Regions from separate parts of the Streptomyces sp. NPDC002698 genome, predicted to be linked through region 1. Evidence: riboswitches for the same ligand, from Rfam matches in the RefSeq annotation. Region 1 holds a riboswitch; each other region holds the start of a gene.
What was found. Region 1 has a riboswitch for cobalamin ahead of ACFYW9_RS32645 (CbtB-domain containing protein). Riboswitches for the same ligand answer to the same signal wherever they lie in the genome.
Positions count from the first base shown of each region.

Region 2: linked by a shared signal. The riboswitch ahead of ACFYW9_RS25190 (cobalamin biosynthesis protein) and the one ahead of ACFYW9_RS32645 (CbtB-domain containing protein) in region 1 are both predicted to bind cobalamin.
Region 3: linked by a shared signal. The riboswitch ahead of ACFYW9_RS15045 ((2Fe-2S) ferredoxin domain-containing protein) and the one ahead of ACFYW9_RS32645 (CbtB-domain containing protein) in region 1 are both predicted to bind cobalamin.

Region 1 is NZ_JBIAQM010000034.1:8,138-18,549, forward strand. Features, by position in the region: gene metE (5-methyltetrahydropteroyltriglutamate--homocysteine S-methyltransferase) at 1-1,043, shown strand, start outside; gene ACFYW9_RS32635 (superoxide dismutase) at 1,257-1,898, opposite strand; gene ACFYW9_RS32640 (CbtA family protein) at 2,414-3,172, opposite strand; gene ACFYW9_RS32645 (CbtB-domain containing protein) at 3,194-3,415, opposite strand; cobalamin riboswitch at 3,456-3,602, opposite strand; gene ACFYW9_RS32650 (hypothetical protein) at 3,680-4,249, shown strand; gene ACFYW9_RS32655 (STAS domain-containing protein) at 5,205-5,630, shown strand; gene ACFYW9_RS32660 (hypothetical protein) at 5,627-6,289, shown strand; gene ACFYW9_RS32665 (ANTAR domain-containing protein) at 6,286-7,047, shown strand; gene ACFYW9_RS32670 (GAF and ANTAR domain-containing protein) at 7,126-7,842, shown strand; partial or broken gene ACFYW9_RS32675 (PRC-barrel domain-containing protein) at 7,898-8,201, opposite strand; gene ACFYW9_RS32680 (ANTAR domain-containing protein) at 8,198-8,599, opposite strand; gene ACFYW9_RS32685 (hypothetical protein) at 8,685-8,966, opposite strand; gene ACFYW9_RS32690 (hydrophobic protein) at 9,676-9,855, shown strand; gene ACFYW9_RS32695 (CsbD family protein) at 9,917-10,090, shown strand; gene ACFYW9_RS32700 (hypothetical protein) at 10,225-10,412, shown strand, end outside.
Region 2 is NZ_JBIAQM010000019.1:64,410-74,821, reverse strand. Features, by position in the region: gene ACFYW9_RS25200 (anion permease) at 127-1,368, shown strand; gene ACFYW9_RS25195 (hypothetical protein) at 1,389-1,607, shown strand; cobalamin riboswitch at 1,766-1,909, shown strand; gene ACFYW9_RS25190 (cobalamin biosynthesis protein) at 2,015-2,986, shown strand; gene ACFYW9_RS25185 (cobyric acid synthase) at 2,983-4,596, shown strand; gene cobN (cobaltochelatase subunit CobN) at 4,593-8,246, shown strand; gene ACFYW9_RS25175 (putative cobaltochelatase) at 8,243-10,273, shown strand; gene cobO (cob(I)yrinic acid a,c-diamide adenosyltransferase) at 10,273-10,412, shown strand, end outside.
Region 3 is NZ_JBIAQM010000008.1:252,544-262,955, reverse strand. Features, by position in the region: gene ACFYW9_RS15065 (bifunctional serine/threonine-protein kinase/ABC transporter substrate-binding protein) at 1-2,220, shown strand, start outside; gene ACFYW9_RS15060 (MSMEG_1061 family FMN-dependent PPOX-type flavoprotein) at 2,345-3,004, shown strand; gene ACFYW9_RS15055 (hypothetical protein) at 3,205-3,969, shown strand; gene ACFYW9_RS15050 (ArsR/SmtB family transcription factor) at 4,220-5,014, shown strand; gene ACFYW9_RS15045 ((2Fe-2S) ferredoxin domain-containing protein) at 5,128-5,520, opposite strand; cobalamin riboswitch at 5,851-6,028, opposite strand; gene ACFYW9_RS15040 (hypothetical protein) at 6,335-7,894, shown strand; gene ACFYW9_RS15035 (DeoR/GlpR family DNA-binding transcription regulator) at 7,881-8,642, opposite strand; gene ACFYW9_RS15030 (MFS transporter) at 8,733-9,941, shown strand; gene ACFYW9_RS15025 (MBL fold metallo-hydrolase) at 9,988-10,412, opposite strand, start outside.

The sequences.
Region 1 (10,412 bases):
GCGAGCGCGCCGCGGCCCAGCGGGCCCACCTCGGTCTCCCGCTGCTGCCGACCACCACCATCGGCTCCTTCCCGCAGACCACCGAACTGCGCACCGCCCGCGCCGACCTGCGCGCCGGCCGCATCGACACGGCCGGTTACGAGGAGCGCGTCAGGGCCGAGATCCAGGAGGTCGTCTCCTTCCAGGAGAAGGCCGGTCTGGACGTCCTGGTGCACGGCGAGGCCGAACGCAACGACATGGTCCAGTACTTCGCCGAGCAGCTCACCGGGTACCTCGCCACGCGGCACGGCTGGGTGCAGTCCTACGGCACCCGCTACGTCCGGCCGCCGATCCTGGCCGGCGACATCACGCGGCCCGAACCGATGACGGTGCGCTGGACGACGTACGCCCAGTCCCTGACCGACCGGCCGGTCAAGGGCATGCTCACCGGTCCGGTCACCATGCTCGCCTGGTCCTTCGTCCGCGACGACCAGCCTCTCGGCGACACCGCCCGTCAGGTCGCCCTCGCCCTGCGGGACGAGGTGAACGACCTGGAGGCGGCGGGTAGTTCGGTGATCCAGGTCGACGAGCCGGCCCTGCGCGAGACCCTGCCGCTGCGGGCAGCCGACCGCCCGTCGTACCTGGGCTGGGCCACGGAGGCGTTCCGGCTCAGCACCGGCGGGGTGCGCCCGGACACGCAGATCCACACGCACATGTGCTACGCCGAGTTCGGGGACATCGTCCAGGCCATCGACGACCTGGACGCCGACGTCATCAGCCTGGAGGCCGCCCGCTCCCACATGCAGGTGGCCCGCGAACTCGCCGCGCACGGCTACCCGCGCGAGGCGGGACCCGGCGTGTACGACATCCACTCCCCACGCGTCCCCAGCGCGCAGGAGGCCGCCGGACTGCTGCGGGCCGGGCTGAAGGCCATCCCCGCCGAACGGCTGTGGGTGAACCCCGACTGCGGCCTGAAGACCCGCGGCTGGCCCGAGACCCGAGCCTCCCTGGAGAACCTGGTCGCCGCCGCCCACGCGGTGCGCGGCGAACTGCCCGCCTCCTGATCCGTACCTTCGAGCGGCCGGGGCGCCACGCGCGCCCCGGCCCCCGGCGGGCGGCCGAACCACGGGAGCGGTCCCGGTCGAGTCGTCCATGGGTCACTGCGGGCGAAAGGGCTCCCGCAAGTCACGTCCTCGCGGGAGCCCTTCTCCTTGCCGCCTGCCACGTGAAGGTTGAGAAGACGATCACGAGCAGGACGTCTGTGGGTGCCTACGGCCTCACGGCGCGAGCAGCAGGCTGTCGCCGCGTTCCTTGGCGGCGGCGTAACGCCGGGCCACGTCCTGCCAGTTGACGACCGCCCACATGGCCTCGATGAAGTCGGCCTTCTGGTTCTTGTACTGGAGGTAGAAGGCGTGCTCCCAGGCGTCGAAGACCAGGATCGGCGTCGAGCCCTGGCCGACGTTGCCCTGGTGGTCGTAGACCTGCTCGACGATCAGGCGGCCGCTGAGCGGCTCGTAGGCGAGGACGCCCCAACCCGAACCCTGGGTGTTCGCAGAGGCTTTGGTGAGCTGGGTCCTGAAGCCCGCGAAGGATCCGAAGGACTCGGTGACGGCGTCCGCGAGGTCGCCGACACCGTCCGCCGCGAGGGGCTCGCCACCGCCGTCGCCGGTCATGTTGTGCCAGTAGATGCTGTGCAGGATGTGCCCGGAGAGATGGAAGGCCAGGTTCTTCTCCAGGCCGTTGATCGAGCCCCACTGCTCCTTGTCCCGCGCCTCGGCGAGCTGCTCCAGGGTGTCGTTCGCGCCCTTGACGTACGCCGCGTGGTGCTTGTCGTGGTGCAGCTCGACGATCTGCGGGTCGATGACCGGTTCGAGCGCCGCGTAGTCGTACGGAAGCTCCGGGAGCGTGTACACCGCCATGTCCAACATCCTTCGACTTCGTTATTGCCAATAGTATGCAGTTGCACGCTAGCAGCAAGAGGGAGGCCATGCCGATCATGCTTCGGGACTTTCACCGTGCCGCCGGGACACCAGGAAGCACCTGCCACCTGATACCCGGCACCGGGTCCCGGGTCCCGGGCACGACGAACGGGCCCCATGTCGCCGATCCGGAGCTCGGGCCGCACGGAGGGCACAACAGTCGGCGGACCGCGGGGTGTTCGTGCTCGCGGTCCGGACCGGAAGAAGGACGGGCTCGGCCCGACCGGGCCGGGAACACCGGCACGCGCCCTCGCTGTCGGCACAGGCCGGGTGCGGCGCCTCACCCCCTGGAGATTCAGGCGGCCGGACCTCGATGGCGTCGCGGCAGTACCGCTGTCACGCGGTGCGGGTATCCGCCATCCGGTTCCACGTCCGTGCCCCGGTGGTGCCGGTGTCCGTAAAACGCGAGAGGCCCCCCGGATGGTTCCGAAGGGCCCTCTTGTGTGCCGGAGGGTTCAGTTCGCGGCCGGAACCGCTCGCCCGGAGGCGACCGCCGCGGGCTTCGGGTTCAGCAGACGCTCGGCCAACTCGCCGAAGACGAGGCCGAATCCGCCCCACAGGACGGTCTGGATGGCCAGCGCGGAGAGCCTGAACCGCCACAGCAGGGTGGCCGGGAACTCCCCCGGCACCTCGTTGACCACGGGCAGGAACTCGTAGGCCAGACCGATCACCGCGGCGAAGGCGGCCACCGCGACCAGGGTGGCGTACCAGGTGCCCAGGCCGGGTGCGAGGCGCTTGCCGAGGATGGTGGCGCCGACCGCCAGGAGCACGCTGAGGACCATCATCAGGAAGTACAGGGTGGTCCGCTTGCCGATGGTGTCGGGGTCGCCGACCGACGGCGGGTTGGCCGGGTACTTCAGGAACGGCACGACGTACACGGCGAGCAGCGCGGTCCCGGACAGCAGAAGCGCGGTCGCGCGGGCGCTGAAGCGGCCCACGCGGCCGAGCGCGAAGCAGTAGGCGAGCGCGGCGATTCCGCCGAAGGCGACACCGTAGATCAGGACGCCGGTGGCAAGGCCGGCGGTGGACTGGAGGCCGCGGGAGACGAGTTCGACCTCGTGCCCGTGCTCGTGGGCGTGCGCCTCCTCGAAGCCGATCGCGCTGTCGACGGCCGGTTCACCGAGCAAGTAGGCGACGACCAGGGCGAGTACACCGGCCGCGAGGCCGGCGAGCATGCCTCGCACGAGCAGGTTTCTTACCGTTGCGGAGTTCATGGGTGCGTGTCGTCTCTCGCGTCAGTGGCAGGGGAAACCGAGCAGGTGGCGGGCGTCGTGCACCCACTCGTGGACGTTCTCGCCGGAGACGACGGAGGTGGCGCCCTGTTCGGCGCCGACGAAGTACAGCAGGACCAGCATCAGGACGCCGAAGAAGGCCGCCCAGGGGGCTATCGCGGTCAGCGGCAGCTTGGCGGGGATGACGGGGGTGGTGGCTGTCGGCGGAGCGACGGTCTGCGCCATGGCAGGACCTCCTCGGGAGTTCGCGTCCCATCTCGGTGGTGCACAGGATGACGCCTACGGGTCTGACTCACGGGCGCCCAGCATGGCTGGAGCGTCTCGTTCACAGTGGCGCGACCGTGCCGGATTCCCACCGGCTTCCGTCTTGACGTCATCGATATCGGACCCGACCGTACCGCGTGGCGCGTACCTGGCCAAGACCGCACCACCTGGCGTGATCTACCCCTCACACCGGGCGGCCGGTCCATCGGGGGCCGTGCGTCAGCGGTGGCAAAGGGGTCCGCCGATCTGATCCTGCTCGGAGACCTCACCGGCCGCTACGCGACGGGCAGTTACAGCAGACTCTCCTCCGACCGCCGAAGCCCGGTCCTGCGCACGGACCGCCAGGGCGCGGCCGAACACGGACACCGGATCATCGCGGCCATCGCCTGCCACGTGACGCGCGTCGGCGGCACCGTCGACCAACTGACTGGACTGCTGCTGCACCCCGAGCAGGAGGGTGGCCGGCACGCCCGGCAAATCGCGCTGCGCTCCGGGCAATCACGCGCCCTGGACTACATCCACCGGGTGTGGGCCAGCGCCTCGGAAGCGGTCGGCAGCACCAGGGCGCCGGGCTCCCGCCACGACGCCTACAAGGTTCTCGCCGCACTGCTCGACCGCATCGAGACCACGCCCTGGCGCGGGGAGCGGGGACGGACCGCTCTGCGGGTCCTGCGAGCGCACCTGAATTTCGCCGAGATCGCGGGCTGGCCTCTGCACCACGCCAGCGAGCGGCAGACCGCCGAAGAAGCCGCACCTCCCACACGACGCTGCGGACCGTCTACGAGACGGTCCTGAAGCCGGGAGGCTGGTTGCGCCGGCTGCGGGTCGGCCACGGCCGGGAGGGCTCGACCTGGTATCTCGACCACGGCAACGCTCCCAGCCAGGGTGCCCCTGCCCTGCTGACTCGTTTGTGGACCACTCAGTTCCCCCTCGACCCGGCACTTGATGAGCGGACCACCCCTGAGACGGCCACGACGGCCGACATCAACTCCACCGTCCTTGCGCATCTGATGGAGGTCATGGCAGTCGGTTTCTCGCCGACCTCGACTTTGACGCCGCGTCCCGCGCTCGCGTGGCCGCCTGGGACCCGGTCGTGTACCGCGCCCATGGTGCGGGTGACTGGGGACCTCCCCTCACGTGGGGCGATCCCGGCGGTCTTCCCCACCACCCCGTCCGCGATGGCCGTCCGGCCCCGGGTCTCCGACGGCTCCTGAAGCCCGGTCCGTGCGGTCTGAAGCATCGTGCCCACACCAATGCGGGGATCTTCGGGATCGGGCTTCCGCAGGGTTCAACCGTTCGGCTCCGTCATGCGAAGCCGCCTCTCCTCGGGCAGCCCACGGACTGCCGTACCTGAGCGGCTGTCAGGCCGCCGCCTTCGCGCCACTCCCCCAACTGCCGTGCAGGACACCGGATATGCAAGCGGCCTTTAACACCGTCCGCATTCTGAGACCGGGCGGCTTCGGACCACCTGGAGCACCCGCGCGAGGTCTATGCTGCCGAACAGGCGTCCTAGACCCCGGCGGCTTGTCGTTTCACGACACAGATGGCTGCGAGGAGCGGACTCTTCGTCCGTCACCCGGCGCATCCCTGGAGGGAACTGGGTGAGTCCGCTGTCCTGTCGTACAGGTTGCCGGGCCGGCCGTTGCTCCGCCTCCGCCGAACGTACGCCCCTGCCAGCGGCGCGCCAAGAGGGTCCGGGAAACCCGGTATCCCCGCCTCGCTGCCTGATGGTCATTTGAACCGAGGCGTCATGCCCCTCCCCCAGCTCGCCGTCTACCGTCATGACCGACAGAACCGGGCACTGATCACCCTGGCCGGCGAGATCGACCTCGAATCGGCACCGCTGGTACGCGCAGCACTGGCACGGTGCCTGAGCGACGGCATCCGCATCATCGATGTCGACCTCACCCCCGTGACCTTCTGCGACTGCAGCGGCCTCAACTCCTTCCTCTACGCCGCACAGAAGACCACCGGGGCGGGCGGGATCCTGCTACTGCACAATCCGCCACCGACACTGGGCCGGATCCTCGACCTCACCGGCTCCGGGTTGCGGCTTCTGCGCCTTCCGCTCGGGCAGGTGCCACCGTCTCGCGGGGACGACCCTGCCCCGGCCGCTCCGGCTGCGCCGCACCGGAATGTTCCGCTGGTGGCTGTCCTGTCGGGCGATGTGCGGTGACAGCCCAGCCGGAGCAGGGGCAGCCGCACAAGCCCCGTGCAGGCGAGTCGTCCACCCTGGACGCGGTGCGGTTGCGGCGCGTGAACCGCTGGCAGGCGCAGGGTCTTGGCGGGGGGCTGGCGGATCTGTACGTCGACTCGCGCGAGACGTCTGCCGCCGAGGCGTACCGCAGCCGTAGCCGTCAGGACTTCCTGAACCGTCTCACCGGCGACATCCGGCGGCCGGGGTTCGCCATGGTGATCGCGGAGACCGACCACCTGGTCGGATGCGCCTTCGGATTCCCGGTGCGCCGTGACGGGTTCTGGTGGACCGGGTTCGACGGAGCACTGCCGCAGAGCATTGAGCAACTCACCGCGTCCGGCGGCGTCTTCGCGATCAGCAGCGTCCTGGTCCAGCCACACCCTCAGGACCAGGACGTGGCCTGCCGGTTACAGAAGCGGCTGCTGGGCGACCACCAGGCGTCACTCGGCGCCACCCTCGTGGATCAGGACGATCACCCGGCCCTCACCTCGCTCCGTTCCTGGGGATGGCTGGACGTCGGAGAAGTGTGGCGGCCGGGCCCGACCATGTTCCATGCCCTGGTCTTCCCCCTCGGGGAACGAACCGCGGTGAGACTGGAGGAACTGGCACACGACGCCTGGACCCGGTGGCCCGAGTGAGGTCCGACAGCCGCTCGGCCCGCGTCCAGGTACTGGTCGCCGAGCAGGCCGCCCGACGCGGTGCCCGGGTCGGCGTGCTGGACGTGTGCACCGCCGCCGTGGCCGCACTCCCGGTCGGCGGAGCCGGCATATCAGCGATGTCCACGACCACCGCAAGCCATCCCCTCTGCAGCACCGACACCATCAGCGAACAACTGGAAGAACTCCAGCTCACCCTCGGCGAGGGGCCCTGCGTGGACGCCTTCACCCACGGCTCGGCCGTCCTGACACCCGATCTGCTGACCGGTCAACTGCAGGACCGCTGGCCCGTGTTCGCCGATGCGGCCCTGGAAGCCGGAGCGCGCGCGGTCTTCGCGCTCCCCCTGCAGATGGGGGCGATCAGCCCGGGAGTCCTGGACCTGTATGCCGACGTGCCGACCGTGCTGAGCACGGAGGAACTGGCCGACGCGCTGGCGTTCGCCGATCTCGCCACGCTGCTCCTGCTCGACGCACGGATCGAGGAGACGGGCGCACCGGTCGACGGCGCACTGCTGGATCGCGGCTTCGAGGACCTGGGCGGATACCGGGCGGAGATCGACCAGGCCACCGGCATCCTCACCGTCCAACTCGGCGTCGGCGTCGACGAAGCCTTCGTACGGCTACGTGCCTACGCCTATATACGGGGACGTCGGCTCGCCGATGTCGCCGCCGACGTGGTGGCCCATCGACTCCGGTTCTCCCCGGATGCGGAACCCACGCGGGCCGACGAGGAAACCTGACGCACCGGTGCCATCCGACGAACGTGCTGCACTTCCCGCCCATCCTGGCGGGACTGGTCCCAATCGAGGATGTGCATGATGAATCAACAGCTCCTGGCCAAGACCTTCGTCGAACTGGCGGACAACCTGGTGGCCGACTTCGACCTCATCGATTTCCTGCGCCTGCTCACCGACCGCTGCGTCGGCATGCTCGATGCGAGCGCCGCCGGGGTGCTGCTCGCCGACCGCGACGGCAAGCTCCGCGTGATGGCCGCCTCCGACGAACAGGTCCGCCTGCTGGAACTCTTCCAGCTCCAGAACGACGAAGGCCCCTGCCTGGAGGCCTTCCGCGCCGGCACACAGGTGATCGTCCCCGACCTGACCCGGGAGGTCGACCGCTGGCCGCGCTTCGTCACCGCGGCCCACCGCAGTGGGTTCGGAGCCGTCCAGGCCCTGCCGATGCGCCTGCGGGACGAGACCGTTGGGGCCCTGAACCTCTTCCACGCCGCCCCCGGCCCCTTCGACCCGGTCGGCACACTTGTCGCCCAGGCCCTGGCCGACGTCGCCACCATCAGCCTGTTGCAACAACGCTCCACTCATCGCAGCACCGTCCTCAACGAGCAGCTGCAAACGGCGCTGAACAGCCGCGTGCTGATCGAACAGGCCAAGGGCAAACTCGCCGAACGCCAGAGCATCGACATGGAACGGGCCTTCACCACGCTGCGCGGCTACGCCCGCGCTCACAACCGGCGACTGTCCGACGTGGCCCGCGCCTTCATCGACGACTCCGAACCCCTCCCCGGCCTGGTGACCTGACCGTCCTGGCGCTGACTGTCACCTCCCCCAACGCTGCCGAAGCGGCTCCCTGGAGCTAGTGCTTGAAGATCGCTTCCTCCTGCCCGGCGGGCAGCACGTCGTCGGTGCCGATCGAAGGAGCTCGCTTCACCAGTGTTCCGACATAGCCGACTTTGAGATAGCCCGGCCCGACGATCGCGTCCTCGATGGGGACGAAGATGCAGACTGTGCCGCGTGGGCAGCCCTGTCCGTACCGTGGCCATGGCCGGTTCGTCGGTGGTGGTGTTCACGTAGACCGCTTCGAGCACACCGATCTTGTGGCCTTCGCTGTCGACGACGGCGCAGTCGCGCCACTCACGGACATCGGCTGCATGGATCACGGCCTTCCCCTTCCGGACGGCTCATCTGTCGGTCGCGAGGCGCACCCCCGGTCTTCCGCGTAGAGCCGCCGCAGCGCACGCCGCAGTGCCCGCTGCATCTGCCACGAGAGCGGCTCGCCCTCCCAGGCGGCGACCACGGCCGCTGCCACGTCCGGAAGTTCGGTGTTGCACTGCTGTGCGACGTCCCCCAGCAGGTTCCTGGCCGGTCCCTGGCGGCAGGGGGCCAGGACCATCACCATGCCGCAGGCCTGATCGATGACCGCACGGCCGGCCAGCGCCCGCCGCAGCTGATCGATCTCGGCGCGCAGCGCCACGACATCCTGACCCGCCGGGTTCTCCACCAAGGTCTCGGCCGTCAGATCCCACCAGTTCTTCGGGAGCATGGTTGTGCGATGCATGGCACGTGCCTCTCTCGACGATTTCGGCGCGTCCGGTGCGGCCGACGCCGCCCCGGAACTTCGGGATGTCGGACAACTTCATTGCTCACCCGCGGCGTTCGTGGTCCCGACGGTCCTCGCGCCTCCAGCGCGCCCGGTGCCGACGGCTGTAGCGGCGGTCCCAGCGGTCCTGACGATTCCGGCGGCTCTCGTAGTCCCGGTACTCCCCGAGATCGGAACCGTCACCACGGATCCAGCCTCCGCCGCGGCGATCGCGACCGTAGCGGGTGGCACCGAAGACCAGCACGGCCGCGGCCACCCACCAGAGGGGGTTGAGGAAGCCGAGGCCGAACAGGACCACGATCAGGATGAGAAGCAGAACGAACACGGCGGGCCTCCCCGGAGCGGAACAAGGCATCACTGCCGGGGGCTGGGGCCTGTGCGAACAGCGTAGCCCTGCCCAGAGATTGCCGATAGCGCCCCACGTAACGGTCTTCTGCCCGGTACAGATGGCCACTTGCCGTCTGTTCAGGGAGTGCTGCGAGGGCCGGCGTGCGCAGTACGGCCCCGGCCCCCGGCAGTGTCGATCACCTCTCACGCTCCTTCGGGGGCGCACCTCGCGCATCAGTGCCGGAAGCTGCCCTGCCACCAACTGGCCGCTCCCTCACTCGCCGTGGCCACGCGATCCCGGCGCGGCCTCGATGCGCTCCAAGCGGGCAACAATCCACTGCCCGCCGCGTCGCACGCATCCCATCGCAGGCCACACACATGTACGTACTGATCGTTCCAGCTTCGGCCCCCTTCGTCCTGCTCGCCACCGTGCTGGGCCTGTCGTGGTGGGAGGACCACATCCTGCCGTCGCCGCCGACCGAGTCGGCCGAAGCCCTCATCGCGAATCCTTCTGCCCCGGCAGCCCCTGCCCGGCTCACAGAACTCCCCCGTGTCGACGCCGCGTTGACAAGGGAAGTCACCAGGCGTTGACTGACAGCACGGCGTAGGGCCATGCCACTCCGGATCACTCGGTCGACGCATCCCACCTTGCCGCTTCGCCCAGCCCCCGCGGACTCAGGAACTTCCCGCGATCTGGAGGCCCGGCAATGATCCTGTGGATTCTTCTCCTTCTGCTGATCCTGGTGGTGTTCGGGTTCGGCTTCACCATGCAGGCCCTTTGGTGGGTCGCCGCCGTCCTCCTGGTCCTCTGGATCGCCGGCTTCGCCATGCGCGGGCGCGGCGGCGGTGGGCGCGGCGGCGGCCGATACGGCCGCAGTCGCGGGTAGTCCACACCAGCGCGCTCTCCCACCCGCGGAAGCCCATCCAGCCAATGAGCAGAGGACAGCCATGAGCGTCGGACAGACGATCAAGCACAAGACCCAGGCGTTCAAGGGCCGGGTCACCGAACGCATAGGCCGGACCACCCGCAACAGGCGACTGCAGCGCGAAGGCAGGACCGACCGGATCTCCGGAAACCTGAAGCAGTCCGGCGACAAGGCCAAGGACGCCTTCAAGCACTGACCAGCACAGCCCGGGTGACGACCAGATCGCGTGGACGCCACCCGGGCAGGCCAACGCGGAATCAGCCCACAGGAATTGACGGGAACAGCAATGCAGCAAAGCTGCTTACGAGCCGAGAGCCAGAGAAGGCGGCCATGCTCACCATCGTGATCATCGCCGTGCTCGTCATCGCGGCGGCCGTCTTCTTCATCGTCGGACGCGGACGCATCCATGCCGACGGTGGACACGGGCTGAAGCACCGCTTCGGACCCGAGTACGACCGTGCCGTCGCCGACCACAACGGCGACACCAAAGCGGCCAAGCAGGAACTCGGCGAGCGCGT
Region 2 (10,412 bases), on a different contig from region 1:
CCGTCGGCATAAGCGGAATGACGATCCACTGTTCAGGACACCACCAAGTCCGACTCAGTTCATCTTCCGTTCACCCAGGTTGCCTACGTTCCCCCTGCCACTGACGTCCAACAGAAGCCTGGGTAAATGGAACACATCACGCTCCTCCTCGGAATCGTGATCGTCACCGCTCTCGTGTTCGATTTCACGAACGGTTTCCACGACACCGCCAACGCGATGGCCACCACCATCTCGACCGGCGCACTCAAGCCCAAGGTCGCGGTGGCCATGTCCGCCGCCCTCAACCTTGTCGGCGCCTTCCTCTCGGTGGAGGTCGCCAACACGATCTCCAAAGGCCTCGTCGACGAATCCGGCATCCAGCCAGAAGTGATCTTCGCCGCCCTCGTCGGCGCGATCCTCTGGAACCTGGTGACGTGGCTCGTCGGACTCCCGTCCAGCTCCTCGCACGCCCTCATGGGCGGCCTGGTCGGCGCCACCATCGCCTCCGCCGGTACCGGCGCCGTGCACGGGGACGTCCTGGTCGGCAAGGTGCTCCTGCCCGCCGTCGCCGCCCCGGTCGTCGCCGGCCTGGCCGCGATGTTCGCCACCCGGCTGTCGTACAAGCTCAGTGGCAACGCCGACACCAAGGCCACCAAGAAGGGTTACCGCGTCGGCCAGATAGCCTCCGCGGGCCTGGTCTCGCTGGCCCACGGCACCAACGACGCGCAGAAGACGATGGGCATCATCACCCTGGCCCTGGTCGCCGGTGGCGCCGTCGCTCCCGACTCCGACCCGCCGGTCTGGGTCATCCTCTCCGCCGGTCTGGCCATCGCGCTCGGCACCTACCTGGGCGGCTGGCGCATCATCCGCACGATGGGCAAGGGCCTGACCGACCTCCAGCCGCAGCAGGGCTTCGCCGCCCAGACCAGCGCGGCGACGGTCATCCTGGCCTCCTCGCACATCGGTTTCTCCCTCTCCACCACGCACTCGGTCTCCGGCTCCGTGATGGGCGCCGGCCTCGGCCGCAAGGGCGGTGTGGTCCGCTGGTCCACCGCCAAGCGGATGGTCGTCGCCTGGGTCCTCACGCTGCCCGCCGCCGCCCTGGTCGGCGCCGGTGCCGAGTGGGTGACCGGTTTCGGTACCTGGGGCACCGCGCTCGTCGCCGTGTTCCTGGTCGGCTCCAGCTTCGCGATCTGGCGCCGCTCGCGCCGCGAGGTGATCGACCACACCAACGTGAACGACACCGAGGAGCCCTCCGGTGTGGTGACGCAGGCCATCGCCGCCGTCACCCCGCCCCCGGCCGGCACCGTGGCCGAAGGCCTCACGGCCACCATCCCGGCTCCGGCCGAGCCCGCGGTGAACCCGCCGGCGCCGTCCCGAGTGGCCTGAGAACCGAAGGAAGAAACAGCATGAGCATCGACTGGTCAGCCCTCGGGTCCGTCTTCGGGGTCAGCCTCGGAGTGACCGTGGCCCTCGTCGCCCTCTTCACCCTCGGCGTCGCCGGCCTCTCCAAGAAGGAGTCCGCCCAGGGCGGATCCGCGGTCGCGGCGGCCACCGGCGCGTACGTCTGCTTCGCGGCCTGCGCCGCGGCGGTGGCGTACGGCATCTCCCTGATCATCACCAAGTAGCCCGGCGGACGCCGCCCGGAACCGGGCCGCGCCGAGCGGTACCGCGCGTGGGGTGCGGGACGGATCACCGTCCCGCACCCCACGCGTATGCCGTCCCGCCCCCACGCGTATGTGGGCCTGCGCACACTGTCCCTCCGCAGGTCAACAGTCAGTTGACGGCCGTTCTCACCCCGTGGTGGACTGCCGGAGCCAAGTACGGCGGCATGAGAGGAAGCCGGTGCGAATCCGGCGCGGTCCCGCCACTGTCATCGGGGAGGAAACTCCCCGGGAGCCAGGAACTCTCACCGCCGGTCTCGTCGAACCAGGGCGTGGACACCCTGAGTGAGGACATATCGCCATGCGCGGCTGCCCGTTGCCCGTTTCGCTGAGTACGAGGGTTCCACTCCACCCCACGGCCGGCTGACCCCGTGCGTGCCGATCGCGTCTTCGCGTACGGCGCCGCCGCCGGCCTCCTCGGCGACCTGCTGCTCGGCGATCCCCGCCGGGGGCATCCGGTCGCCGCGTTCGGGCGGGCCGCCGCGGCCGTGGAGCGGACACTGTGGCGGGACCACCGCGGGTGGGGCGCCCTGCACACCGCCGTCTGCGTCGGCGGTGCCACCGGACTCGCCGCACTCGCGGGCCGTTGCGTAAGCGGCTCACGTACCGCCTCCGTCGCCCTGACCGCCGCCGCCACCTGGGCAGTCGTCGGAGGAACCTCCCTCGGCCGCGAGGCGCGGGCGGTCGGCGGCGCCCTCGCGGCCGGTGACCTCGAAGCGGCCCGGGAGCGGCTGCCGCACCTGTGCGGACGCGATCCGCAGGCGCTGGACGCCGACGGCGTCGCGCGCGCCGTCGTCGAGTCCGTCGCCGAGAACACCTCCGACGCCGTCGTGGGCGCTCTGGTCTGGGGCGCCGTCGGCGGTGTGCCGGGACTCGTCGCCTTCCGCGCCGTGAACACGCTCGACGCGATGGTCGGACACAAGTCCCCCCGCCACCGGCGCTACGGCTGGGCCTCCGCCCGGCTCGACGACCTCGCCGGCTGGCCCGGAGCCCGGCTGACCGCCGTCCTCGCGGCCGTGGCCGGATCCGACCCGCGCGGTGCCGTACGCGCCTGGCGCGCGGACGCCCGCAGGCATCCGAGCCCCAACGCCGGGCCCGTGGAGGCCTCGTTCGCGGGCGCGCTCGGCGTACGGCTCGGCGGCACCCTCTCGTACGGCGGACGGGTCGAGCACCGGCCCGTGCTCAACGGCGCGGGGCGCGCCGTCCACGTCCACGACATCGAACGGGCCGTACGGCTGTCCCGGCGCGTCGGCTGGCTCGCGCTCGGCGTGAGCGCCGCCGGACGGGTTCTGCTCACCGGAACCGGACGGGTTCCGGCCACCAGGAAGGGGCGCACCGCATGAGCGGCGGACTGCTGATCGCCGGGACCACCTCGGACGCCGGCAAGAGTGTCGTGACCGCCGGGATCTGCCGGTGGCTGGCCCGCCAGGGCGTCAAGGTCGCGCCCTTCAAGGCACAGAACATGTCCCTGAACTCGTTCGTGACGCGCGAGGGCGCCGAGATCGGGCGGGCGCAGGCCATGCAGGCGCAGGCCGCCCGGGTGGAGCCGACCGCGCTGATGAATCCCGTGCTCCTCAAGCCGGGCGGCGACCGCACCAGTCAGGTCGTCCTGATGGGCAGGCCGGTGGGCGAGATGAGCGCGCGCGGGTTCTTCGGAACGGCCGGGCCCGCGGAGCGGCCGCCGTCGGCCGAAGCGTCCGCCGCCTCCGCCGCCTCCGCCGGGGACAGGCTGCGCGGGGGGCGCCAGGAAGCACTCCTGGCGACCGTCCTCGACTGTCTGGACCGGTTGCGGGGCACGTATGACGCGGTGATCTGTGAGGGAGCCGGCAGCCCGGCCGAGATCAATCTGCGGCGCACCGACATCGTCAACATGGGGGTGGCGCGGAACGCGGGGCTTCCCGTGCTCGTCGTCGGCGACATCGACCGGGGCGGGGTGTTCGCCTCGTTCTTCGGGACGGTCGCGCTGCTGTCGCCCGAGGACCAGGCGCTCGTCGCCGGTTTCCTCGTCAACAAGTTCCGGGGCGACGTCAGTCTGCTGGAGCCCGGTCTCGACATGCTGCACGGCCTGACCGGGCGGCGCTCCTACGGCGTCCTGCCCTTCCGGCACGGACTCGGCATCGACGAGGAGGACGGCCTGCGCGTCTCGCTGCGCGGGGCCGTCCGCGAGTCGGCGGTCTCCTCCCCCGTCGGCGAGGACATCCTGCGGGTCGCCGTCTGCGCGGTCCCGCTGATGTCCAACTTCACCGACGTGGACGCGCTGGCCGCCGAACCGGGTGTCGTCGTGCGGTTCGTGGACCGGGCCGAGGAACTGGCCGACGCGGACCTGGTCGTCGTCCCCGGGACCCGGGGCACCGTGAAGGCGCTCCGGTGGCTGCGCGAGCGCGGCCTCGCGGACGCGATCGCGCGCCGGGCCGCCGAGGGGCGGCCGGTCCTCGGCGTCTGCGGCGGCTACCAGCTCCTCGGAGAGCACATCGAGGACGACGTCGAATCCCGCGCCGGTCATGTCGAGGGTCTCGGACTCCTCCCCGTACGCGTGCGGTTCGCGCGGGAGAAGACCCTGGCGCGGCCGGTCGGGGAGGCCCTCGGCGAGCGTGTCGAGGGGTACGAGATCCATCACGGTGTCGCCGAGGTGACCGGTGGCGAGGCGTTCTTCTCCGACGACCGGGGGCACAGCCTGGACGGGTGCCGGGCCGGCGCCGTCTGGGGCACGCACTGGCACGGCTCGCTGGAGTCGGACGGTTTCCGGCGGGCCTTCCTGCGCGAGGTGGCCGCCGCCGCGGGCCGCCGCTTCGTACCGGCTCCCGGCACGTCGTTCGCGGCGCTGCGCGAGGAGCAGCTCGACCTGCTCGGCGACCTGATCGAGGAACACGCGGACACGGACGCGCTGTGGCGGCTCATCGAGTCCGGCGCGCCGCAAGGACTGCCCTTCATTCCACCGGGAGCACCCGTATGAGCACAGTGCTGTTGTTGTCGACCGCCGACACGGATCTGCTGGCGGCCCGCGCCAGTGGCGCCGGTTACCGGATCGGCAATCCGACCCGGGTGGACGTCACGGGCGAACTCCCCGCGCTCGCCCGGGGCGCGGACCTGGCCGTCGTGCGGCTGCTCGGCGGCAAGCGGGCCTGGGAGGACGGGCTGGCCTTCCTGAAGGCGTCCGGGATCCCGACCGTGCTGCTGGGCGGCGAGTCCGTCCCGGACGCCGAGCTGATGGCCGAGTCGTCGGTGCCCGCGGGCGTGGTCGCGGAGGCGCTGCGCTATCTCGTCGAGGGCGGTCCGGCCAACCTCGCCGAGCTGGCCCGCTTCCTCTCGGACACCGTGCTGCTCACGGGCGAGGGCTTCGAGGAGCCGCACAGGACGGCCGGGTTCGGCGTCCACGGCGAGCGCGCCTTCACCGAGGGCCGGCCGACGGTCGGCGTGCTGTTCTACCGGGCGCACGAGCTGTCCGGGAACACCGCCTTCGTGGACACGCTGTGCGACGCGATCGAGACACGCGGCGCCAACGCCCTTCCCGTGTACTGCGGTTCGCTGCGCGGAGCCGACCCGGGGCTGTACGAGATCCTCGGCCGGGCCGACGCGCTCGTGGCCACCGTCCTCGCGGCGGGCGGCACCCACGCCTCCGAGGCGTCCGCGGGCGGCGACGAGGAGGCCTGGGACATCGGGGCGCTCGCCGACCTCGACATCCCCGTCCTCCAGGGTCTCTGCCTGACCTCGTCGAAGAGCGCCTGGGACGCCTCGGACGCGGCCCTGTCCCCCATGGACGCGGCGATGCAGGTCGCGATCCCGGAGTTCGACGGCCGTCTCATCACGGTGCCGTTCTCGTTCAAGGAGCAGGGTCCGGACGACGTCCCGGTGTACGTCGCCGACCCCGAGCGGGCCGCGCGGGTCGCCGGGATCGCCCTGCGGCACGCCCTGCTGAAGCACAAGCCGAACGCGGAGAAGAAGCTCGGGATCGTCTTCACCGCCTATCCGACCAAGCACTCGCGGGTCGGCAACGCGGTCGGTCTCGACACGCCCGCCTCCGCCGTACGGGTCCTCGACGCGCTCCGCGACGCGGGCTACGCCCTCACCGGATACCCCGACAACGGCGACGAGCTGATCCACCGGCTGATCGCGGCCGGCGGCCACGACGTCGAGTGGCTGACCGAGGAGCAGCTCGCCGCCGCCCCCGCGCGGGTGCCGCTCGCGGACTACCGGGCCTGGTTCGAGACGCTCGACCCCGCGCTGCGCGAGGGCATGCTGGAGGCCTGGGGCGAGCCGCCGGGCTCCCTCTACGTCGACGGCGACGACATCGTCCTCGCCTGCCTGGAGTTCGGGAACGTCGTCGTGATGATCCAGCCTCCGCGCGGCTTCGGCGAGAACCCGATCGCGATCTACCACGACCCCGACATGCCGCCCTCGCACCACTACATGGCGGCCTACCGCTGGCTGGAGAACAGTTTCGGCGCGGACGCGGTCGTGCACATGGGCAAGCACGGCACGATGGAGTGGCTGCCGGGCAAGGGGCTCGGGCTCAGCGGCGGCTGCGCGCCCGACGCCGTCCTCGGCGAACTCCCCCTGGTCTACCCGTTCATCGTCAACGACCCCGGCGAGGGCACCCAGGCCAAGCGCCGCGGGCACGCCACCGTGGTCGACCATCTCGTACCGCCGATGGCGCGCGCCGACACCTACGGCGACCTCGCGAAGCTGGAGCAACTCCTCGACGAGTACGCCCTCGTGTCCGACCTGGACCCGACGAAGGCCCCCGCGGTCCGCGCGCAGATCTGGACGCTGGTCAAGGCGGCCGAGCTCCATCACGACCTGCACGTCGACGAGCAGCCGGACGACGGCGACTTCGACGAGTTCGTGATGCACATCGACGGCTATCTGTGCGAGATCAAGGACGTGCAGATCCGCGACGGCCTGCACATCCTGGGCGGCGGTCCGGAGGCCGAGCCGCGGGTGAACCTCGTGCTCGCCGTGCTGCGCGCCTCGCAGGTGTGGGGCGGCACGGCGAACGCGCTGCCCGGTCTGCGCGCCTGCCTCGCCGGGTACTTCGGCCTGGTGGAGAAGGAGTTGCTGGCCGAACCGGGTGCTCCGGTGAAGGTGCCGGCCGAGCTGAGCGACCTCGTGGAGGGCCCGGCCCGTACGGCGGCCGACGCGATCGACCTCCTGGAGCAGTTGTGCCGCCGGGCGGCGCTGGGCATGGAGGAGCGGGGCTGGGACACGGCCGCCGTGCCCGCGCTCGTGCGCGAGGTGCTGGGCACCGAACTCCCCGACGCCGTAGCGGTGCTGGAGTTCGCCTGCCGCGAGGTGGTGCCACGGCTCGCCCGGACGACGGACGAGATCGGGCACATCCTCAAGGCGTTGAACGGCGGTTACGTCCCGGCGGGCCCCTCGGGCTCACCGACCCGCGGGCTCGTCAACGTCCTGCCGACCGGCCGCAACTTCTACTCGGTCGACCCCAAGGCCATTCCGTCCCGGCTGAGTTGGGAGGTCGGCCAGTCGCTCGCGGACTCGCTCGTGCAGCGCTACCTCCAGGACACCGGCGCCTACCCGACGTCCGTCGGACTGACGGTGTGGGGCACGTCCGCCATGCGCACGCAGGGCGACGACATCGCGGAGATCCTCGCGCTGCTCGGCTGCCGTCCGGTGTGGGACGACGCCTCGCGCCGGGTCACCGGCTTCGAGATCGTGCCGCTGGACGAGCTCGGCCGCCCGCGCATCGACGTCACGGTCCGCATCTCCGGCTTCTTCCGGGACGCCTTCCCGCACGTCGTCGGCCTGCTCGACGACGCGGTGCGCGCGGTCGCCGAGCTGGACGAGCCCGCCGACCGGAACTTCGTGCGCAGGCACGCCGACGAGGACACCGCCGAGCACGGCGACCGGCGGCGCGCGACCGCCCGTATCTTCGGCTCCAAGCCGGGCGCGTACGGCGCGGGTCTGCTGCCGCTGATCGACGCCCGCAACTGGCGCTCCGACGCCGACCTCGCCGAGGTGTACGCCGTCTGGGGCGGCTACGCCTACGGGCGCGGGCTCGACGGGCGGGCCGCGCGCGGGGACATGGAGACCGCGTTCCGGCGCATCGCGGTGGCGGCGAAGAACGTCGACACCCGCGAGCACGACCTCGTCGACGCCGACGACTACTTCCAGTACCACGGCGGCATGGTCGCGATGGTCCGCCACCTCACCGGGTCCTCCCCCGAGGCGTACGTCGGTGACTCGGCCGTCCCCGACCAGGTGAAGACCCGCACGCTGGGCGAGGAGACGCACCGGGTCTTCCGGGCCCGGGTGGTCAACCCGCGCTGGATGGCCGCGATGCGCCGGCACGGCTACAAGGGCGCCTTCGAGATGGCGGCGACCGTCGACTACCTCTTCGGCTACGACGCCACGGCCGGGGTCGTGGACGACTGGATGTACGAGAAGCTCAGCGCGGAGTACGTCTTCGACGCGGAGAACCGGGACTTCATGAAGAAGTCCAACCCGTGGGCCCTGCGCGGGATCACGGAGCGGCTGCTGGAGGCCGCGGACCGGGGGCTGTGGGCGGAGCCGGACGCGGACACGCTGGAGCGGCTGCGCGCCACCTATCTGGAGCTCGAAGGCGACTTGGAGGGCGACGACCAGTGAGTACCCCGTTCCCGTTCACGGCTGTGGTCGGCCAGGACGACCTGCGGCTCGCGCTGCTGCTGAACGCCGTGTCGCCCGCCGTGGGCGGTGTGCTGGTGCGCGGCGAGAAGGGCACCGCCAAGTCGACGGCGGTGCGCGCCCTCTCGGCGCTGCTGCCGGAGGTCGCCGTCGTACCCGGGTGCCGTTTCTCGTGCGACCCGGCCGCTCCCGACCCGGCGTGCCCGGACGGGCCGCACGAGGCGGCGGCCGGCGCGCAACGCCCGGCCCGTATGGTCGAGCTGCCCGTCGGCGCGTCCGAGGACCGGCTGGTGGGCGCCCTGGACATCGAGCGGGCGCTCGCGGAGGGCGTGAAGGCCTTCGAGCCGGGCCTGCTGGCCGACGCGCACCGCGGGATTCTCTACGTCGACGAAGTGAACCTGCTGCACGACCACTTGGTCGACCTGCTGCTGGACGCCGCCGCGATGGGCGCCTCGTACGTCGAGCGCGAGGGTGTCTCCGTACGGCATGCCGCGCGGTTCCTGCTCGTCGGGACGATGAACCCCGAAGAGGGCGAGCTGCGGCCGCAGTTGCTCGACCGGTTCGGGCTGACCGTCGAGGTGGCCGCCTCACGGGAACCCGGTCGGCGGGTCGAGGTCGTGCGGCGCAGGCTCGCCCACGACGACGACCCGGCCGGCTTCGCCGCGCGCTGGGCCGACGAGGAGGCCGCCGTGCGGGCCCGGATCGTGGCGGCCCGCGCGCTGCTGCCCTCCGTGCGCCTCGGCGACGGGCCGCTGCGGCAGATCGCGGCGACCTGCGCGGCCTTCGAGGTGGACGGCATGCGCGCCGACATCGTGATGGCCCGGACCGCGACCGCGCTCGCCGCGTGGGCGGGACGCACCGAGGTGATCGCCGAGGACGTGCGGCAGGCGGCGCTGCTCGCGCTGCCGCACCGGCGGCGGCGCAACCCGTTCGACGCGCCCGGACTCGACGAGGACAAGCTCGACGAGACGCTGGAGGAGTTCGCGGGCTCGGACGACACCTCCGGCGAGGGCCCCTCCGACGACGACCCGGACCCTGATCCGGACGGGCCCGGCGGGGGCGGGCAGCCGCCCCAGGACGGGCCGGACGACGGCTCCCCCGCCGGTGACGTCCCCGCGCAGGGCGAACCGTCGGACGACGGGCAGGCCCCGGCCGGGCCGGGCGCCGGCGAGCAGTCCCCCGTACGGGCCGCCGAGCCGTTCCGCACGAAGGTGCTCAGCGTGCCCGGACTCGGCGAGGGCGCGGCCGGGCGGCGTTCGCGCGCGCGGACCGAGCACGGCCGCACGACCGGGTCGCGACGGCCCCGCGGGGCGCTCACCAAGCTGCACCTGGCGGCGACCGTGCAGGCCGCCGCCCCGCACCAGCTGGCGCGCGGCCGGTCGGGCCGCGGTCTGGTCGTACGGCGGGACGATCTGCGCCAGGCGACGCGCGAGGGCCGTGAGGGCAACCTCGTGCTGTTCGTGGTGGACGCCTCCGGGTCGATGGCGGCGCGGCAGCGGATGGGCGCGGTCAAGGGCGCCGTGCTGTCGCTGCTGCTCGACGCCTACCAGCGGCGGGACAAGGTGGGTCTGGTGACCTTTCGCGGTTCGGCCGCCGAGGTCGCGCTGCCGCCCACCTCCTCGGTGGACGCCGCCGCGTCCCGGCTGGAGTCGCTGCCGACGGGCGGCCGGACGCCGCTCGCGGCCGGGCTGCTGCGGGCGCACGAGGTGCTGCGCGTCGAGCGGCTGCGGGACTCCGCGCGGCGGCCGCTGGTCGTCGTGGTGACCGACGGACGGGCCACGGGCGGGCCGGAGCCGGTCGCGACGGCCGGGCGCGCGGCACGGCTGTTCGCGGCGAACGGGGTCGCGTCGGTGGTCGTCGACTGCGAGACGGGGCCGGTACGGCTCGGGCTCGCGGGGCGGCTCGCGGAAGAGCTGGGCGGCACGCCGGTGACCCTGGACGAGCTGCGGGCCGATTCCATCGCCGGTCTGGTCAGGGACGCGCAGGGGACTTCGAGGAGGGCCGCGTAATGCCGCAGGGGCAGCCGAGTGTCGTACCGGACGACGGCCTGACGACCCGCCAGCGCCGTAACCGGCCGCTGGTCGTCGTGCACACGGGGATCGGCAAGGGCAAGTCGACGGCCGCGTTCGGGCTCGCGCTGCGCGCCTG
Region 3 (10,412 bases), on a different contig from region 1:
CGCTACCGTCTGCTGCGGCGGCTGGGAGCCGGCGGCATGGGCGTGGTCTTCCTGGCCCGTGCGCCGGGCGGGGCGATCGCCGCGGTGAAGACGGTCCGGTCCTCGTACGCCGACGAGAGCGGGTTCCGGACCCGTTTCCGCCGTGAGGTCGAGGCCGCCCGGCAGGTCAGCAGCCGCTGGGTGGTCCCGCTGCTGGACGCGGACGCCGACGCGGAGACACCGTGGCTGGCGACCTCGTACGTGCCGGGGCCCTCGCTCGCCGAGGCGGTGCACGCGTTCGGGCCGCTGTCGCTCGCTTCCGTGCGCGTGCTGGGCGTGCGACTCGCCGAAGCGCTCGAGGCGGTGCACGCGGCCGGTCTCGTGCACCGCGACGTGAAGCCGGGGAACGTCCTGCTGGCCCCGGACGGGCCACGGCTCATCGACTTCGGCATCGCCCGCGCGCCGGAGGCCACGGCGCTCACTTCCAGCGGCGTGATCATCGGCTCGCCCGGCTTCCTGTCACCCGAGCAGGCGCGGGCTCGGGGCGGCGAGATCGGCCCGCCCAGTGACGTGTTCTCGCTGGGGTGCGTACTGGCGTTCGCCGCGACCGGGGTGCGGCCGTTCGGTGACGGCGCGGCGGCGGGGGTGCTGCTGCGCACGATCTACCAGGAGCCCGATCCGGCGGCGCTCCCGGACGGTCTGACACCCCTGCTGAGTGCCTGTCTGCACAAGGATCCGGCCGCCCGCCCGGGCCTCGCGCGGCTCCGTGCGACGCTCGGGGAGAAGGCGGCGGCCGACTCCGCCGAGCCGTCCGACTGGCTGCCCGCGCCGGTCACCCGGCTGATCAACGACAGGTCCGCCGCCGTGCTCACCATCGGCGCGATCGAGCCGACCCAGGTGTCCGCGTCCACACCGTCGAGCACGGCCAGCACAGGCAGCACGGCCAGCACGGCGAGTAGTACGGCGTCACCGGAGGCCGCGACGCTGACGGCCGTCACCGCCACCCGCCCCACCCCGCGCGCGGTCGGCCGCCGCGGCTTCCTGCGCCTCGGCTCGACGGCGGGACTCCTCGCGATGGGCGGTGGCGGGGCCTGGTGGTGGAGCACCCGGGCGAAGCCAGGAACGTCCACGTCGTCCGGGACCGGCCCCCGGCGCCCCGAACTGGTCGTGGCGTTCCACGGCGATCTGACCGGAGCCCGCAAGGAGAGCGGGAAGGCCCAGCTCGACGGTGCCCGGCTGGCCGTCGAACAGCTCAACGCGCGGAGCGACCACCCTTTCCGGCTGAAGCTGCGGACGTACGACGACGGCGGCGACACCGGGCGGGCCGGCGAGCTGGCCTCCCGGCTGGCGAAGGACGCCGCGGTGCTCGCCGTACTGGGCCCCACCACCGACGCCTGCTTCCGCGCCACCGAGAGGACGTACACCGAGGCGGTGATGCCCGTCGTGTCCGTCTCGGTGGGCACCGACACACTGAGTTCGACGTTCGGCACGAGCGTCTTCCACTGCCATGCGGCGCTGCACGTCACGTACGGGCTTCTCGCCGCCCCTTGCGTCCGCTACCTCAGCAACCACGTCGACTCCCGTCGCGTGCTCCTCGTGGACGACCGGGCGCAGGGCGACTTCGCCTGGATCGTGTGCGACCAGACCGAGCAGGCGCTGCGGCAGAACGGCCGGGACGTCACGGTGACCCGAGTGGCCGCCGGGAGGATCGACTACGCGTCGCTCGCCGCCGAGGTGAGGTCCGCCCGCGCGGACGCGGTCCTCTTCACCGGCGACGCGGCCCGGGCCGCCGGACTCGCGTCCGCGCTGACCGCCGACCGGTTCACCGGCGCCCGGTTGGCGACGGAACGCGCGCTCGACCCACGGTTCCTCGCCTCGGCCGGCGCCGCCGCGAAGGGCTGGGTCTTCGCGACCTCCTTCACCGACCCGACGGCCCGCGCCTCCGCCCGCGCGTTCACGGCGGCCTACCGCGCCCGCTTCGGCGCCGATCCCGGCTGGTACGCGGCGGAGGCCCACGACGCCGTGATGTTCCTGGCCCGGGCCTGCGACAAGAACGGCACCACGCTGACGGAACGGGGCGCGATCGCCCGCCGGATGCCCGAGATCACGTATGCCGGCATCACCCGCACGGTCAAGTACGAGTCGGGGTACGGCTACAACCACGACGGGATGTTCGAGTTCCAGGTCGTCGACGGCGCGTTCCGGTACCTGGGGCACTACCGGGACGCCGCGGTGTCGTGACGGCCCCGGACCAGCTGTCCGGGGCCACCGCTCGCGTCGGACGGCCGTCGGCACGACGGCCCGCAGAAGGCAGGTCGGGACGACCAAGATCCATCGCGGATCGGCGCCCATTAGGGTCGGGGTCATGACGCCATCCCTTGCCGGCAGTGCCTTCGACTCGCTCCTTCTCGACGCCGTGCCCGACCAGGAGGCACTGCGCCGGGCTTACGAACTCCCCGGCGACGCCGCCGTGCGCAAGCAGATGACCGAACTCACCGAACAGACCAGGCGGTTGATCGGATGCTCGTCGCTGGTCCTGGTCGCCAGCACGGACGCCGAGGGCAACTGCGACGTTTCCCCGCGCGGCGGCCCCGCCGGGTTCGTCGCCGTCCTGGACACACGGACGGTGGCGATACCGGACGCGACCGGCAACAAGCGTCTGGACACCCTGCAGAATGTCGTCGCCACCGGACGGGCCGGTCTGCTGTTCGTCATCCCGGGGCGCACCACGACGCTCAGAGTGAACGGCCGGGCCTGCGTCTCCACCCGCCCGGAGCTGCTGTCCCAGCTGACCGCCGTGGGCAAACCGCCGGCCAGTGCGCTGGTGCTGGGGATCGAGGAGGTCTACCCGCACTGCCCCAAGGCGCTCCTGCGCAGCGGGGCCTGGAAGCCGGACCAGTGGCTGTCGGCGGACGCCCAGCCGACCTCGGCCGAGGTGACGCTGGCTCAACTGCGGATGCCGGAACTGACGATCGCCGACATCGAGCAGGCGGAGGCGGATTCGCTGAAGTACCGCTACGAGTAGCGGGCCGCCGACAGCGATCGCCGAACCACCAGCAGCACGCCGAATCCCCGGACCGGCATGCCCCGAGCGCCGTCGCGGGGCCTCCCGTGAGGTCACCCGCGGCGTCGGCGGTCCGGCCGCCGCCTCGGCGACGGGTTCGCCCTGCCCGATGCCGTCGGAACCGGCGGACAGGCAGGCGATCACCCTTCTACGCTGGCGGCATGACGGGATATCCGGGCTTCGGTGTGCTGCTGGCAAGGCTGTTGGATCACAGGAAGCTGGACATCGGCACTCTGGCACGGCGATCCGGAGTCCCCGAACCCGAGCTCCAAAGGGTCTTCGCCGGCATCGCGCCGAGCCCGTCCCTGCTCCGACAGCTCGGACCCGCACTCGGTCTCCATGCCGCAGACGTGTTCGTGATCGCGGGGGTGGCCGTTCCGGACGACCTCGCTCCCCTGGACGCGGAGGCCGGGGAGTGGGTACCACAGGTCGTGAGGCGTGCCGTAGAGCTCCCGTCCGAGAAGAAGGGCGAGTTGCTCCACCTCGTCCGGTCGTTGCCACAGCGGAAGGTCGCCCAGTCACCGTCGTTCCCGCGGGTCGATGCCCCGCCCCCTGGACCGCCCGGGGCCCTGCTCGTCCGGATGCTCAGATACAGGAACCTGCGTTGGATGGGCATCGCCAGGGTCTTCCACTCCCTGACCGGCCGGTACTGGTCCGCGTCCACGTACGGAATGGTGGGCGCCGGCCGCAAGGAGCTGACCCCCGGCCTCGTGGCCGATTTCGGGACCGTGCTGGGTGTTCCCGTCGGCGACCTGGTCGCCCTGACCGGCGTCCCGCCTTCCGAGGAGCCCCACACGCAGGAACCGGCGGCGGCCGGCGTGGCCACGCTGATCTGGGACCTCCGGCGCCTGACCGCTGACCAGGTGCGGCACACGGCCAAAGCGGCCGCGTCCATGTGGTCACCTCGACCGGATCCCCAACGCTGATTACGTGTTGAGGACCGGTCAGCGTCCACCAGGCAGCCGTCGACCAGATGTCCGGATGCCCTCCCGCGGGCTTCGTCCATACACATCCAGGCGAACTCGTTCGGCGTCGGCACCGCCGAACGGTACGGGGACCCCGCGACCCTCGTCCGGCTGCGGGGCGGACCTTGACATGCAGCCTATTGGCTGCCTAAATTAAAGGCAGCTGGAAGGCTGCATATCGACAGGCGGCGGCCTGGGTACGGGGACGGGCATGGACGAGGTGTTCAAGGCGCTGGCCGATCCGACGCGGCGCGCGCTGCTCGACTCGCTCAACGCACACAACGGGCAGACCCTGCGCGAGCTGTGCACAGGACTCGACATGGCCCGGCAGTCCGTCAGCAAGCACCTCGCGGTACTGGAGGAGGCCGGGCTCGTCACGACCGTGCGGCGGGGCCGGGAAAAGCTGCACTACCTCAACGCGGCGCCCGTACACGAGATCGCTCACCGGTGGATCAGCCGCTACGACCGGACCAGGGTCCAAGCCCTGGCGGACCTGAAACTCGCCCTGGAGGAGCCCGCGATGGACGCGCCGACCTTCGTCTACACCACCTACATCCGCACCACCCCGCAAAAGCTCTGGCAGGCGCTGACCGAGCCCGCCTTCACCCGCCGCTACTGGGCCACGGAGTTCACCACGGACTGGTCCGTCGGCTCACCGATGACCTGGGACAACCACGGCGTACGGATCAGCGACCCGAAGCAGGTCGTGCTGGAGGCCGAGCCCTACAGCCGGCTCTCCTACACCTGGCACGCCATCACCCCGGAGCTGGCCAAGCGCTTCGACTGGGACGAGGAACTGCTCGCCAAGCTGTCCGGCGAGGCCCGCTCGAAGGTCACCTTCACGATCGAGGAGGCCGCCGCGCAGGTCGTGAAGCTCACCGTCGTACACGACGGATTCGAGCCCGGATCGAGCCTGGCCGAGATGGTCAGCCACGGCTGGCCGAACGTGGTGGCAAGCCTGAAGTCGCTCCTGGAGACCGGCGAACCACTCCCGGACGATGCGTGACCGGACGCTCGGCCCGACGTGTGGCCCGAGGTCACCGACCCATGCGATGACGCTGCCGCCCCAGCATCGATGGCGGACCAGAGAAAAGGCGTCAACCAGGCCGGCTTTCGCGCTCATCGCGCCCTTCGGGGCGGGGTGAAGACGTAGAGGTCGAGGATGTCGGGACAGGGGGCGACGCCGGGGCCGCCGGCTTCGACCCAGGCGGCGATGTCGTCCGTGGCCTCGGGGTCGTTGACGAGGCCGAGCCAGACCGGGCGGGCGCCCGCGGCACGTGCGGCGGCGGAGGGCTGGACGACGATCACGTTGGCGTGTTCGCACACGTCGAGGCAGGCCGCGATGCGCACCGGTGCGCTCTCGGCCAGGCGTGCCGTCTGCTGGGCGTGATCCACTCCGGTGACTTTCGGGCTTCCGCAGCAGCAGTCCCGGCAGACGACGACGCGGCACGGCGCCGGTTCGGCGGGGGTTCGCTCCGTAGGGACTTCGTCAGGTCGCTCACGAGATGTCACGCGTCACCCTTCACGCTGCTCGCACTTGGCGATGTCGCCCTTGCCGAGGATCGGGACGCGCGATGCGGCGACAAGGTCGGGTTCGGCGTCCGGGGTCTTCTCACAGAGCCGACGCACGGGTGACTTCGTGCTCGCAGTCGTCGATCCGGGCAGCCCGCGGCGGCGGACTTCGTCGTGTCCTCGGTGTCGTTCTTCGAGCCGCCGCAGACGGTGACCGGCACGGCGGTGACCGGCAGGGCGGGTGTCAACTGACGGGCGGGGGTGGGGAGCACGGGCAGACCTCGGGGTCAGGGCTCGTACGCGGAGCCTGGACTGTGGATGTCCTCCGCGCCGGGGCGCGGAGGTGCCGGCAGGTCTTCGGACTCGGGTTCGTCCGGTCGGGGCGCCTTCCCGGTCTCCCAGTGGCTCGCGTGCCCCGCCCGTTCCCCTCACCGCTGCGCGTCAGTTCCGGATTCGCACCGGATTCCCTGGCCTCGGATGAGGCTCAACTGGCCTGATGAGGCTATCAAGCCCGTCGTACCGTCAGTTCGTGCGATCGGTCACGGGGTACGGCAACCCGGGCCGATGGGGCACGGCTGTGCCCGCCACGCCCTGGAGCACCACGCGGAGGCCCACGAAGCCCATACGCGGCAGCCACTTCCTGGGCCCTTGCACCCGGGCCCACGGGGGGAACCTTCCAGTGATCGCTCATGTCTCGCCTGAACCCGGATGACGCGTCACGGGGTCACCCCCGGGGCCGGAGTCTCTGGCAGCGCTCGTACTCTTCGTTCACTCACATCAATCAATCGCTCGCAGCGAAGAGACGACGGAATCGATGATCGGCAGCATTGTGGCCCTCGTGGTGGCCCCGTTGGCCATGGCCGGGCTGGCCCGATGGGCGGCGGCAAGGAGGCGGCACGGCCTGGCAGCGGGCCGGGCCGTTCACTTCCGCTGCCGACTCGACGGCCGCAAGGGCCGACTGCTGGCCGACCCGCGCCTCGACGGACCCGTCTTCCTCGACCGCTCCGGCAGTGCCACCGCCCTGCCGCGCGGCGGCGAGGCCCTGGACGCGACGGTCACGACGACGGGCCAGGCCGCCTTCGAGAAGGTCGGCCTGCGCTACCGGACGCCCGACGGCCAGGTGTTGCGGCTGGGTCTGGGCACACACGACGCCCGGACGATCGGTGCCTGGCTGAGCGAACAGTCCCACCCGGCCCTCGCACCCGCCCGCCGGCCGCTGTTGCCGACCGCGCCGCTGTGGGCGGTGCTGGCGCTCGTGGCGTCGCTGTCCGTGGGCTTGGCGGCAGCGGATTTCGCCCTGCTCGGGAAACACACCTCCGCCGAGTTCGTCCGTCTGGACCGGGCCGAGGACGGCTGCGTCGTCAGCTGGGACGACGGTTCGCAACATGCGGTTGTGGACTGCGACACGGCAGCTGTCCGTCCCGGCGATCACGTCCCGATCATCGCGCTGCCCTGGCCCTTCCTGGGTGAGGCCATAGACACGCGGACCTCCTTGACGGTGGTCGCCGTCCTCGGGGGCGGCCCCGGTCTGCTCGGCCTTGGCGGTGCACTGGTCATCAGCCCGTTGGTCTGCGCCCGACGCGTCCGGAGGGCGGGCCGGGCCCGACCCGCGATCACCCCGAAGGCGGCCGCGAGCGACAAGGAGGACGACGACGAGGGCGAGGACACGTGGCCCGCTCTCGAGGACGACCTGAACCACGCGACCCTCGCCGCCGCGGCCCGTCACGGCGATCGCCACGCTCCGGGTCCCCGGGTGACCTCGCCACGCCGCGGCTTCGGCCGTACGTCCGTCTCGCCGCGCGTCTGGGTGCTGAACACCGCCCTCGGCACCGGTGCGTGGTACTTCCTGCCGCTCTCCTGCCTCGGCGTCCTCGACGACCCCCTCGACCTCGGGCAGCGGCGCTTCCTCGTGTTCGGAACGGTCGCCATAGTCTCCCTCGCCCGGCTCGGCTGGTTCATCGTGGATCGGTCCGCCCTCTGCGGCCCGGTACTGCGTGCCGCCCGTTCCGCGGCCGGGGACGACGCATGGCAGCCCATGCGTTACATCCGGCTGCACCCGAGTCCCGGAGAGCTGGTGCTGGTCCTGTTCCGCCCGGACGGCGGAGACGTGGCGGCACCGGTGTTCCTCCAGCGGATCTCACGATCCCGCGGCAGTGAGCGCCGTACCGTCGGGGGCCCTGCTCCGGTCGGCGACGCTCTGGTGCACGACACCGGCGCGGGCCCGCTGATCTGCGAGATCGACGGTGTCCGCTACCTCCCGAGGGGCCGTGCCGTCGCGACCGCCGCCGCCCCCGCACTCACGCGCGCCGAACTGCGCAACCTCGCCGAGAGCCACATCCGACCGGTCGGCCGACGTCAGATCAGGCGGTTTTGACGATGGTGCCCGCGCCTTCGAGGGCGGTCACCTCGTCGGGGGGTGCCGTGGTGTCCGTGACGAGGGTCTGCAGGAGCGTGGAGGGACCCACGTGGGCGAAGGCGGTACGGCCGAGCTTGCCGCCGTCCGTGGCCACGATGGTGCGGCGGGCGGAGGCGATGCCGGCCTTTTTCACCGCGGCGTCGTCGAGATCGTAGGCGGTCAGGCCGTCCGCGGCGCTCAGTCCGCAGCAGCCGATGACGGCGGTGTCGAAGCGCAGGGCCGCGAGTGAGGCGAGGGTGAGGGGGCCGGTGAGGGCTCCCTCGGCGGCGCGCGGCTGTCCGCCGGGCACCACCAGTGTGGCCGGGCCGGGTGTCTCGCCGAGCAGGTGGATGGCCTGCAGGGACAGGGGCATCACGGTGACGGGCCGTTCGCGCAGGAGGCGGGCGACCTCCAGACAGGTGGTGCCGCTGTCCAGCAGGACGCTCTCACCGTCGGCGATGAGGGCGGAGACTTCGGCGGCGATCCGGCGCTTGACGTCGATCGCCTCGTGCGCGCGCAACGCGAACGGGGGCTCCTCGCCTCTGAGCAGCAGGCTGCGCGCCCCGCCTCGGACGCGTTCGAGAAGGCCCTGCGCGGCCAGGGTGTCGAGGTCGCGCCGGATGGTCATCTCGGAGGCGTTGGTCAGCTCCGCGAGTTCCTGGACCGTGGCGCCGCCGGAGTCCCTCACAGCCTTCGCGATCAGCCCGTGCCGGTCTGCGTTGCTCATAGCGGGATTGAACACCATCAGAAAACAAACATGCAAGATGTTCATTACCGCACTTTTCAAACACACAATATGTTCGTTACGGTGCGCGGCATGGAACGTTCGCTTCGAGCCGCCCGTGCGGCAACCTATGTCTACTTCGTCCTGTGCGGCACCCTGATGGGCGCCTGGGTGGTGCACATTCCCGCCGTCGAGGAGCGCGTGGGCATCAGCCACGCGACGCTGGGCGGACTGCTGGTGCTGCTCGGGCTCGGGGCCTTCACCGGGATGCAGGTGGCTGGGCCGCTGACCGATCGCTTCGGCGCGCGCGTCGTGGTGCCCGCCGGCGGCGTGCTGTGCGGCGCGTCCCTGGTGCTCCCCGGTCTTGCCCACGATCCGTGGACGCTGGCCGGAGCCCTGCTGGTCTTCGGGTTCTGCAACGGCTGTCTGGACGTGAGCATGAACGCGCACGCCGTGCACGTGGAGAAGGCGTACGGCCGGCCCGTCATGTCAGGTTTCCACGCCACCTTCTCTGTCGGCGGCGTCATCGCCTCGCTCGTCGGGGCGGGTGCCGCGACCGCCGGCCTGGAGCCGGTCGCGAGCATGGCCGTCATGGGAGCTGTGGGCATCGTGATCGCCCTGGCGTCGGCGCGCGCCCTGCTGCCGCTCTCCCCCGCCGTTGCCGGCACCGGCTCCACGGAAGAGCCCGAGGTGGCACCGACCGTCACCCGGCGCGGAGCCGGGGGGCGCGTCTGGCTCCTCGCCGTCCTGGCGCTGATGGTCATGCTGTGCGAAGGCGCCGCCAACGACTGGAGCGCTCTGCACCTGAAGGATGTCCTCGGTGCGTCCGTCGGCACGGCCGCCTTCGCGTACGGCACCTTCGCGGCGGCCATGACCATCGGCCGGCTCGTCGCCGACCGCCTCGTCACGCGGTTCGGTTCCGTGGCGATCCTGCGCCACGGCGCGGCCATGGCCGCCGTCGGCATCACGCTCGTGGCTCTCGGCCCGTGGATGTGGGCCGCGTTCACCGGCTGGGCGCTGTTCGGCCTGGGCCTGTCCGGCACCGTCCCGCAACTGTTCAGCGCGGCCGGGCACACCGATCCCGCGGCCGCCGGTGCCAACGTCTCCCGTGTCGCCGGGCTCGGCTACGTCGGCATGCTCGCCGGTCCCGCCGTCATCGGCTGGCTGACCCATCTCGTGGCCCTGAACCACGCGTTCGTCCTGCTGACCCTGCTGTGTGTGACGACCGCCGTGGCCGCCGGGATCCTGCGCACCGGGTCCGACCGCACGCCCCAGTACGAGACGGCACGGAGCGGCCACTGACCGCCGGCGCGGCACGCTCCCAGAGCCCGTGCCGCACAAGGCCTTCTCATCGGTCGGGCTCGCCGCTTCGGGCGAGGTGCCGGAGTTGCCGTTCGTGCACGCCGGGCAGCCAATCCCTGCCGTACGTGGCCGACGGGCCGACCCGCGGGTCGGCGGGGGCCCGGGCGTCACGCAAGGCGTGCACGTACGCGCGATCCTGGCCGATCCGTGCGCGTACCTCGTCACCGCGGCCGACGGACCCGTGCCCGGGGACGACGACATCGACGTCGTCCGCCACGTCCTCGAGCAGCCTCAGTGCGGCGAGGTGGTTCTCGACCGGGTCAGCGGTGTCGTTCAGGTCGAGCATCGGAATCAGTACGTCGGAGAGCATGTCGCCTGCGACGAGAACACCGTGTTCCTCGATCAACAGCGCCGCATGGCCCGGGGCGTGCGCGTCATGTTCGATGATCCGGACCAGTGGGCCGTCCCAAG